DNA from 2 places in the Flexivirga sp. YIM B11880 genome. Region 1 is predicted to be linked to the other one. Evidence: riboswitches for the same ligand, from Rfam matches in the RefSeq annotation. Region 1 holds a riboswitch; the other holds the start of a gene.
The links. Region 1 has a riboswitch for cyclic di-AMP ahead of ACN8HC_RS05070 (transglycosylase family protein). Riboswitches for the same ligand answer to the same signal wherever they lie in the genome.

Region 1 (4,408 bases):
GGCAGGCTGCTCGTCGTGGACTGCGGCGTGCTGTTCCCGGAGGACCACCCGGGCGTCGACCTGATCCTGCCCGACTTCGAGTACATCTCCGACCGGCTCGACGACATCGAAGCCATCGTGCTGACCCACGGGCACGAGGACCACATCGGCGCCGTGCCCTACCTGCTCCGGCTCAAGCCGGACATCCCGCTCGTCGGCTCCACGCTGACCCTGGCACTGGTCGAGGCGAAGCTCAAGGAGCACCGGATCACGCCATACACCTTGGCGGTCAAGGAAGGCGGGCGCGAGAAGCTCGGCGGTTTCGACTGCAGCTTCATCGCCGTCAACCACTCGATCCCCGACGCGCTCGCGGTGTTCATCCGCACCGGCGGCGGCAACCTGCTGATCACCGGCGACTTCAAGATGGACCAGCTGCCGCTCGACAACCGGATCACCGACCTGCGGGCGTTCGCCAAGGCGGGGGAGGAGGGGGTCGACCTCTTCCTCACCGACTCGACCAACGCCGACGTGCCCGGCTTCACCACCCCTGAGCGCAACATCGCGCCGGCCATCGAGCGGGTCTTCCAGAAGGCGCAGCGGCGGATCATCGTCGCCTGCTTCTCCTCGCACGTGCATCGCGTGCAACAGGTGCTGGACGCCGCACGGGCACACCGGCGGAAGGTCGCGTTCGTCGGCCGCTCGATGGTGCGCAACATGGGCATCGCCGCCGAGCTCGGCTATCTGCACGTGCCCGACGGTGTGCTGGTCGACCTCAAGAAGGTCGACAAGTACGCCGACAACCAGATCGTGCTGGTGTCCACCGGGTCGCAGGGCGAGCCGATGGCAGCCCTGTCGCGTATGGCGAACGGCGACCACAACACCATCGATGTCGGTCCCGGCGACACCGTGCTGATGGCGTCCTCGCTCATCCCCGGCAACGAGAACGCCGTCTATCGCGTCATCAACGGGCTGATGCGGCGCGGGGCGAGCGTCATACACAAGGGCAACGCGCTGGTGCACGTGTCCGGGCACGCCAGCGCCGGCGAGCTGCTCTACGTCTACAACATCGTCAAGCCGCGCTACGTCATGCCGATCCACGGCGAATGGCGCCACCTCGTCGCCAACGGCGAGCTCGCCGAGGCGACCGGCGTGCCGCGCGACCACGTGCTGCTGGCCGAGGACGGTGTCGTCGTCGACCTGGTCGACGGGCGAGCGGAGATCGTCGGCGCGGTCCCGTGCGGTTATGTGTATGTCGACGGCTCCCTCGTCGGCACGACCGACGAGACCATGCTGAAGGACCGTCGGATCCTGCGCGACGAGGGATTCGTGACGATCATCGTGGTGCGGGACGCCGACACCGGCAAGATCGCCGCCGGCCCGGAGATCCAGACCCGCGGATTCGCCGAGGAGGACGACGTCTTCGACAAGGTCCGTCCCAAGCTGGAGGCCGCGCTCGAGGAGGCACGCGAGAAGGGCATCAGCGACACCTACCAGCTGCAGCAGGTCATCCGGCGCACCGTCGGCGGCTTCGTCGGTGGCAAGCTGCGCCGCCGGCCGATGATCATTCCCATCGTCATCGACGCGTAGTCCTCCGCTTCGACTCGGCGAGTCAGGCGGACGGGTCGTCGCCGCGGCTTCGATCTCGGCGGCGCCCCAACCGGCGGGATCGTTGGGCACTCGGCGAGATATGAGTTGTTGTGGTGATGAGGCGCTCGAAACGACGACAACTCACATCTCGGGGGAGGGCCGGCCCCCGTCATACGCCGAAGGCCCCGCCCACCAGAGGTGGGAGCGGGGCCTTCGAGGTTGTCGCCGCGGTGGCGGTGACGATCGGACCAGATCAGGCCGGCAGGTGAAGGTGCTGGCCGACGAAGATCAGGTTCGGGTTGTTCACGGTGCCCTTGTTGGCGGCCCAGAGTGCCTTCCAACCGTCCTTGACGTGCAGCTTCTGCGCGAGCTGGCTCAGGGTGTCACCGGACTTGACCGTGATGGTCTTCTTGGAGACCTTCACCTGCGGCAGCGCGGCGGCCTTGGGAGCCGTGTAGGCCCGTGTGACCGTCGGACGCGTGGCAGACCGGGAAACCTTCGGCGCGGTGTAGGTGCGCTTCGGGGCCGTGTAGGTCTTCTTCGGGGTGCTGGTCCGGGGGGCGGAGGCCACCGGGGGCGCCACGACGGGCGAGCCGCCGCCACGGGTCAGACCCGCGCGCACCGAGCACACCGGCCAGGCGCCGGGGCCCTGGGAGGCCAGCACCTTCTCGGCGATGGTGATCTGGGCGGACTTGCTCGCCAGGTTGGCGTTGGAGGCGTAAGCGCCACCGCCGTAGGCGATCCAGGTCGAGTGGGTGAACTGCAGGCCACCGTAGAAACCGTTGCCGGTGTTGATGGCCCAGTTGCCACCGCTCTCGCAGGCGGCGACGCGGTCCCAGGTGCTCGCCGATGCGGCGTGGGCGTCACTTGCGGTGGCAACTCCGGCGGCGGCGAGGGCTGCGGCGGCGGCAACCCCGATGCCGACGACGCGGGTCTTACGGGTGATGTTCGTGCTGAGGTCCATGGATTCCTCTCCTGACGTGCGCATGCGGGGTTAGCTGTCGGGTCGGGCTGTCAGGTGCCCGGCAGGCTTGTGGCCTGCTCTCACCCCAAGGCCGGAGACCGGCCGGATTGGGTTCCCCACCCTCGTTGTGCCTCCGGGACCGTCCCAGGCGTCGGTGTCCGCTCAACGAGGTTGTGCGCAACGGACCACAGGCATAAAGGGCCGGAGCCATGCCGGGTAGCGCGGCTCCGTGATGGATCTGACCTTCGACAGGGGGACGAAGTTTTTGAACCACCGATCCACGAAGGTACGTGGTCCGACCGGCATTTCCAAGTCGAAGCGTGACCATTTCGTGACTTTTTTCGGGAGTGTAGTGAGCGTCACACCTCGGTCGGCACATCCGTCACAGACGTCACCGTAGTGTCGCGCGCGACGCCAGGCGCCCTGAGTGGTGGTCAGAGGCCGGACAGCGTATGTCGGACGCGTCCCGGCGTCTAGGCCTGGTGCCGTGACAGGTCACCGCTGAAACGTCACCAGGGGAGCGGTTCGGCCAGATCACGAGGGTCGGCCGGAGCCGACCAGCCCTCGTCGGTGTGCACGTAGGAGAGTGCCGGGCCGTGCTCGACCAGTCGGCGCACGCCGGCGACGAGCCGGTCGACGTGCTCGCCGGTGGTCGCGAGGCCGAGGCTGGCGCGGACCGCCGTCGCCCCGTCGCCGACGATGGCGTCGCAGAGCAGATGCGCGCAGAACCGGCCGTCCCGCACCGCGATGGCGTGCTCGTCGGCCAGCACCTGCGACACCAGCGACGGGTCGTAGCCGGCGATGGTGAAGGTCACCACGCCGACGTTCGGCCGATCGCCCAGAGCTTCCACGACGCGCACGCCGTCGATCGCCGCCAGGCCGGAGCGCAGCCTCGTGTAGAGCTGTGCCTCGTGCGCCTCGATCGTGGCGCGGTGCTCGCGCAGGGTCGCACACGCCGCGGCGATCGCGACCGCTCCGACGGCGTTCGGCGTGCCGCCCTCGTGCCGTGCCGGTCCGGTCTGCCATTGCGTCCCACCTCGGCGGACCCGAGCGGTCGCGCCGCCCGCCGGCAGGTAGGGGTCGGCGGCATCCAGCCAGTCGCTGCGTCCGGCGAGCACGCCTGCGCCATACGGGGCGTAGAGCTTGTGACCGGAGAACGCGACCCAGTCGACGCCCAGCGTGCCGAGGTCGATGGTGACGTGCGGCGCGTACTGCGCGGCGTCGAGCACGACGCGTGCGCCCAGCTCTCTTGCGACGTCAGCGAGTTCGGCGACTGGCCAGATCTCGCCGGTGACGTTGCAGGCGCCGGTGAGGACGACCAGCTTGTGGTTCGCTGCGGACCGGCCGAGCGCCTCCCTCAGCAGCTCGAGTGCGTGCTCGGTGCTGCGCGGCACCGGCAGGCGGGTGGTGCGTCCCTCCGGCCACGGCAGCAGCGCTGCGTGGTGCGCCGACTCCCAGGCGAAGACCTCGGCGTCCTGCGGGACGCAATGCGCCAGCAAACGCAATGCATCCGTCGTGTTGCGGGTGAAGACCACCTCGTCACCTCGGCGCGCACCGACGAACTCGGCGACCTCCGCCCGCGCCGCCTCGAACCAGGAGGTGGTCACCCGGCTCGCGTAGCCGGCGCCGCGGTGCACGGACCCGTAACGGCGCTGCACCGTCGCGACGGCGTTCGCGACGGCCACCAGCGCCGGCGTGGTCGCGCCATGATCGAAGTTGGCGTAATCGGTCACCGTCCGATGGACCGTGGGAACACCGAGGTCTGCGGAGACGGTCTTCGGCAGTCCCTCCGCGGCGCGCTTCGGCGCCGGCGTCGAGACGCGAGGTATGCCGAGCTGGTGCGGCGTGGTGTCCTGCTGGGGGTCGATGGTGATGCTC
Region 2 (4,408 bases), on a different contig from region 1:
CGCACCTCACCGACGAGATCCTTGACCGGCGCCTGCCGATGCGACGTGCCGAGCACCGTCCGCCCTTGCGACAGCAGCCTGTCCAGCTGCTCGCTGCGCACCTTGCTGGGACCGGAGCCAAAGCGGCCGTCCACGGGTTTCAACGAGTCGGGGATGACGAGCTGGTCGGTCACGGGGGACAGTTTGCCAGCGGTAGCGTCGGGTCCATGCAGCCGATCACACGTTGGGACTACGCGGGCGAGGGCCTGGACGAGCACGATCTGCCGGCGGCGCCGCTGCCGCTGGTCGAGCAGTGGGTGCGCGATGCCGTGGACCGGCAGGCCGCCAGGGGCGATGTGCCGGAGCCGGACGCGATCTCGGTCGCGACCGTCGACGTCGCGGGCCAGCCGCACGTACGGACGGTGCTGATGCGTCACCTCGGCGCCGACGGGCCCGGCTTCTACACCAACTACACGAGCCGCAAGGGCCGCGACCTGGAGGACAATCCGAACATCGCGGCGGCCCTCACCTGGCCCTCGATGTTCCGTGCCATCCGCTTCGTCGGGGTCGCGCACCGGATGACCGCCGAGCGGTCGGAAGCCTACTTCCGCAGCCGGCCGTACGGGTCGCGCATCGGGGCGTGGGCCTCGGAGCAGTCGCAGCCGGTGGCGAGCCGTGCGGAACTCGAGGCGGCGGTGGCGGCATACGAGCAGAAGTGGCCGGACACCGGAAGCCCGCAGGATGTGCCGCTGCCCGACTTCTGGGGCGGGTATGTGGTGCACTGCGACGAGGTGGAGTTCTGGGCCGGGCGCAGAAGCCGGCTCCACGACCGGCTCGTCTTCGTCCGCACCGGCGAGGGTGACCTGGCCGATCCGGCGAGTTGGAGTGTGCAGCGCCGCCAGCCGTGAGAGCACTTGGTCTCGATAGGCCCTCCGCCGGCGCTCCGCGCTACTCGACCAGCGTGTGCGGACATCGGACAGCCCGTGGGTTGCCGGCACGAGTGCCGGCGAGCGCGATAGACGAGATCGCGCCACCCACGGGCTGCGGTGGCTGCGTTGGAGTAGCTACCGAACGTCCGTTTCGTCGGTCCACCGGAGGTGGCCGGCGACGAATACGAAGGCTGCGCTAGCGCGCAACCACCTCACGCGTCCTTTGAGAATTCACTCTTGGACCACCTCCTTTCTCGTGTGCCACCACGCTAGAACGGGTTGCCGGATCCTGGCAACGGATTAACCCGCGCCGACGAGATCCGGCCGGCGGCCAGAGATCGGAGACAAAGAACGGCTGGCGCCCAGGGGAGGTGCGCCAGCCGTCCGAGCACTGCTGCGAACAGCGTGCTCACCCCGTCCGCAGTGCGGACGGTTCGGGAAGCCGAGGGTCAGGGGGGAGGAGCCCCTCGGCCTCCATGGAGAAGAACGTAGCGCCCCTACCTGGGATTCCCGAATCAATCCAGGAATATTGCGCGGAAGATGCCAAATGGCACCGGTCCGTCCTAAGTGGCAGGCTTGTGCGTGTGAGCGACCTGATCGACACCACCGAGATGTATCTCCGCACCATCTTCGACCTCGAAGAGGAGGGGATCGTCCCGTTGCGCGCGCGCATCGCCGAGCGTCTCGGACACTCGGGACCGACTGTTTCCCAGACCGTGGCACGGATGGAGAGAGACGGTCTGCTCACGCTCGCCGGCGACCGGCACCTGGAGCTCACCGAACGCGGACGGCTGCTGGCCGTGCGGGTGATGCGCAAGCACCGACTTGCGGAGCGGTTGCTCGTCGACGTGATCGGCGTCGAGCTCGAGTTCGCACACGACGAGGCGTGCCGGTGGGAGCACGTGATGAGCGAGCGGGTCGAACGCAAGATCCTCGGCCTGCTGGACGAGCGGCACATCTCGCCCTACGGCAACCCGATCCCCGGCCTGGAAGAGCTGGGTGAGGAGGAGACCCGGCTGCACTTCCGTGACGGCGTGCAGTCGCTGACCGAGGTCGTCACCGAGGAGCCCGCCAAGCACGTCGTCCGCCGGGTGGGCGAGCCGGCGCAGGCCGACCAGGAGGCGCTCAGTGTGCTGACTGCCGGCGGCATCACGCCGGACGCCACGGTGCTGACCCAGCTGGAGGGGGACCGGGTGCTCGTCAAGGCCGACGGCAGCGACGCGGTCTCGCTCCCGCGGGACGTCGCCATGCACGTCTTCGTCGACAGCCAGTGACGTCCGGCACGGCGCGATTGGTTGGCGTCATACCTTTCGACAAGCAATTCGTGACCTCGCTGTGACATTGTCGTGACGGTTGTGTACCGTTACCTCCGGCTCGCCGACCGGTGAGCTCCCGGAAGGCAACGCCGAGTCCTGCCAGCCGTCCGGGTGAGCGATTCCGCCAGGCAGGAGCGGGGGACCCAAGATCGGGTGGCGAACGTCATCCTTGGGGCGAAGTAGCGGCGCAGCACCACGGGGATTGCTGCACCGAGACCGGGCATCTTCGGCCCGAGCCCGACAGCTCACCTCGTAGGCGACGGAGAGGTTCTACGTGTCCATTCTTGGTCCCCGCGGTCGCCACCGCGCCCAGAGCAAGCTGTCGACCACTTTCAACTCGACCGCCCGTGTGTCCGCGACCGTCGCCGTTGCCGGCGGCCTGGTCGCGTCGATCGCTGCTCCGCAGGCCGCGAACGCCGCCACCGGTGTCGCCTCCATCTCGGGTGCGAGCACGGTCGACTTCGCCGCGCAGACCGCACGCGCTCAGGCGCTGGCCCACCCGCTGAAGACGACCCGCGCCCAGCAGCAGCTGGGTGCCGTGCCCGCGCAGACCGAGCTCGCCTCGGCGGTGCAGGCGAAGACCTTCGTCGTTCCGAAGCCGGTCGTTCGGCCCCGCGTCTCGACCGTGTCGCGTTCGACGACCCGCCCGACGCCCACCCAGCCGGTGCAGCACTCCCAGCCCGCGCCGCCCACCCCGCCGAAGGCCAACCCGACGCCGGCCCCGCCGGCAGCCACCGGCGGCATCGTTGCCATCGCCGAGCGTTTCATCGGTTCGCCCTACGTCTACGGCGGCTCCAGCCCGGCCGGCTTCGACTGCTCCGGCTTCACCTCCTACGTCTACGGCTTGGCCGGCAAGTCCCTGCCGCGCACGGCGACTGCTCAGATGCAGGTCGCGACCCGCGTGAGCAGCCCGCAGCCGGGTGACCTGATCTTCTTCGGCAACGGCAGCTACGCCTACCACGTCGCCATCTACATCGGCAACGGCATGATGATCGACGCCAACCACCCCGGTGGTTCGGTCGGCATCCGCGCCATCTACAGCGGTGTGTCCGGTTACGGCCGCATCTGAAACATCAGCCATTCTGCGAACCCGTCGTGCTCCTCAGGGCGCGGCGGGTTCGTGCGTCCAGCCCATCCCTGCAGCCCACCAGACAGGATCCCGTATGTCGTCGTTGTCCGAGACCTTGCTCGCGGCGGACCGCCGCCCCGCCGTCGTCGCCGATCTGGTGTCGGTGATCGACGCCGAGGTGAAGGGCAAGAAGGGGCTCGGCGGGGTCGCCGTCAAGGGCGGGTATGCCGCGGTGCGCAAGGTCAGCCCGACCATCGCGGCCAGTGCCACCGATCGCATGTTGCCGGACTTCGCTGCCGCCCTCCAGCCGTTCTGGGACGACTTCGACGGCACGGGTGACTTCGGCGCCTACCTGGCCGACCGAGGCGACGCGGCCTCGGATGCGCTGCTGGCGGTGACCGACGCACGCGCCGCAGCGACGGACCGCGAGCCGCTACGGCGCGCCTACAACGGGTTGCGCGGCAAGGCCAAGGGACACGTCGAGCAGGCGCTGCCGCGGCTCGGGCAGGTCGTGCAGCAGCACGCGTCCTGAGCGGCGCTCACCAAGGTCTGATAGACCTGCGATATGTCTGATTCGCTGACCGCCACCACCGTGCACCTGACCGGCGAGGACGGGGCCGACATCGAGGCCTATCTCGCCACCCCCGACGCAGACCTGCCCCGGGGCGGAGTCGTCGTCATCCACCACATGCCCGGTTACGACCGGGCCACCAAGGAGATGGTGCGTCGCTTCGCCGAGCTGGGCTATGACGCGATCTGTCCCAATCTCTATTCCCGCGAGGCGCCGGGTGCGGAGCCGTCCGACGCTGCTGCGACGGTCCGGGCCGCCGGCGGCGTCCCGGACGACCGCCTGGTCGCCGACGCGAAAGCCGCCGCGGCCCACCTGCGGGCGCTGCCGCACTCCAACGGCAAGGTCGGCATCATCGGGCACTGCTCCGGTGGGCGGCAGGCCGTGCTCGCCGCCTGCCATCTCGAGCTGGACGCGGCCGTCGACTGCTACGGCGCCTTCGTCACCGGCACCCCGCCCGAGGGCTATCCCTTGAGCATCACCAATCTGGTGCCGTTGCTGCCGCAGCTGCGGGCACCGCTGCTCGGCCTCTTCGGCAAGGAGGACA

Region 2: linked by a shared signal. The riboswitch ahead of ACN8HC_RS09810 (C40 family peptidase) and the one ahead of ACN8HC_RS05070 (transglycosylase family protein) in region 1 are both predicted to bind cyclic di-AMP.

What each region holds. Positions count from the first base shown of each region.
Region 1 is NZ_JBMAMH010000002.1:106,571-110,978, forward strand. It holds gene ACN8HC_RS05065 (ribonuclease J) at 1-1,566, shown strand, start outside; gene ACN8HC_RS05070 (transglycosylase family protein) at 1,820-2,530, opposite strand; cyclic di-AMP (ydaO/yuaA leader) riboswitch at 2,535-2,672, opposite strand; gene ACN8HC_RS05075 (aminotransferase class V-fold PLP-dependent enzyme) at 3,040-4,408, opposite strand, start outside.
Region 2 is NZ_JBMAMH010000005.1:126,378-130,785, reverse strand. It holds gene serC (phosphoserine transaminase) at 1-173, opposite strand, end outside; gene pdxH (pyridoxamine 5'-phosphate oxidase) at 207-887, shown strand; gene ACN8HC_RS09815 (iron-dependent transcriptional repressor DtxR) at 1,493-2,182, shown strand; cyclic di-AMP (ydaO/yuaA leader) riboswitch at 2,302-2,498, shown strand; gene ACN8HC_RS09810 (C40 family peptidase) at 2,499-3,293, shown strand; gene ACN8HC_RS09805 (DUF6918 family protein) at 3,388-3,825, shown strand; gene ACN8HC_RS09800 (dienelactone hydrolase family protein) at 3,859-4,408, shown strand, end outside.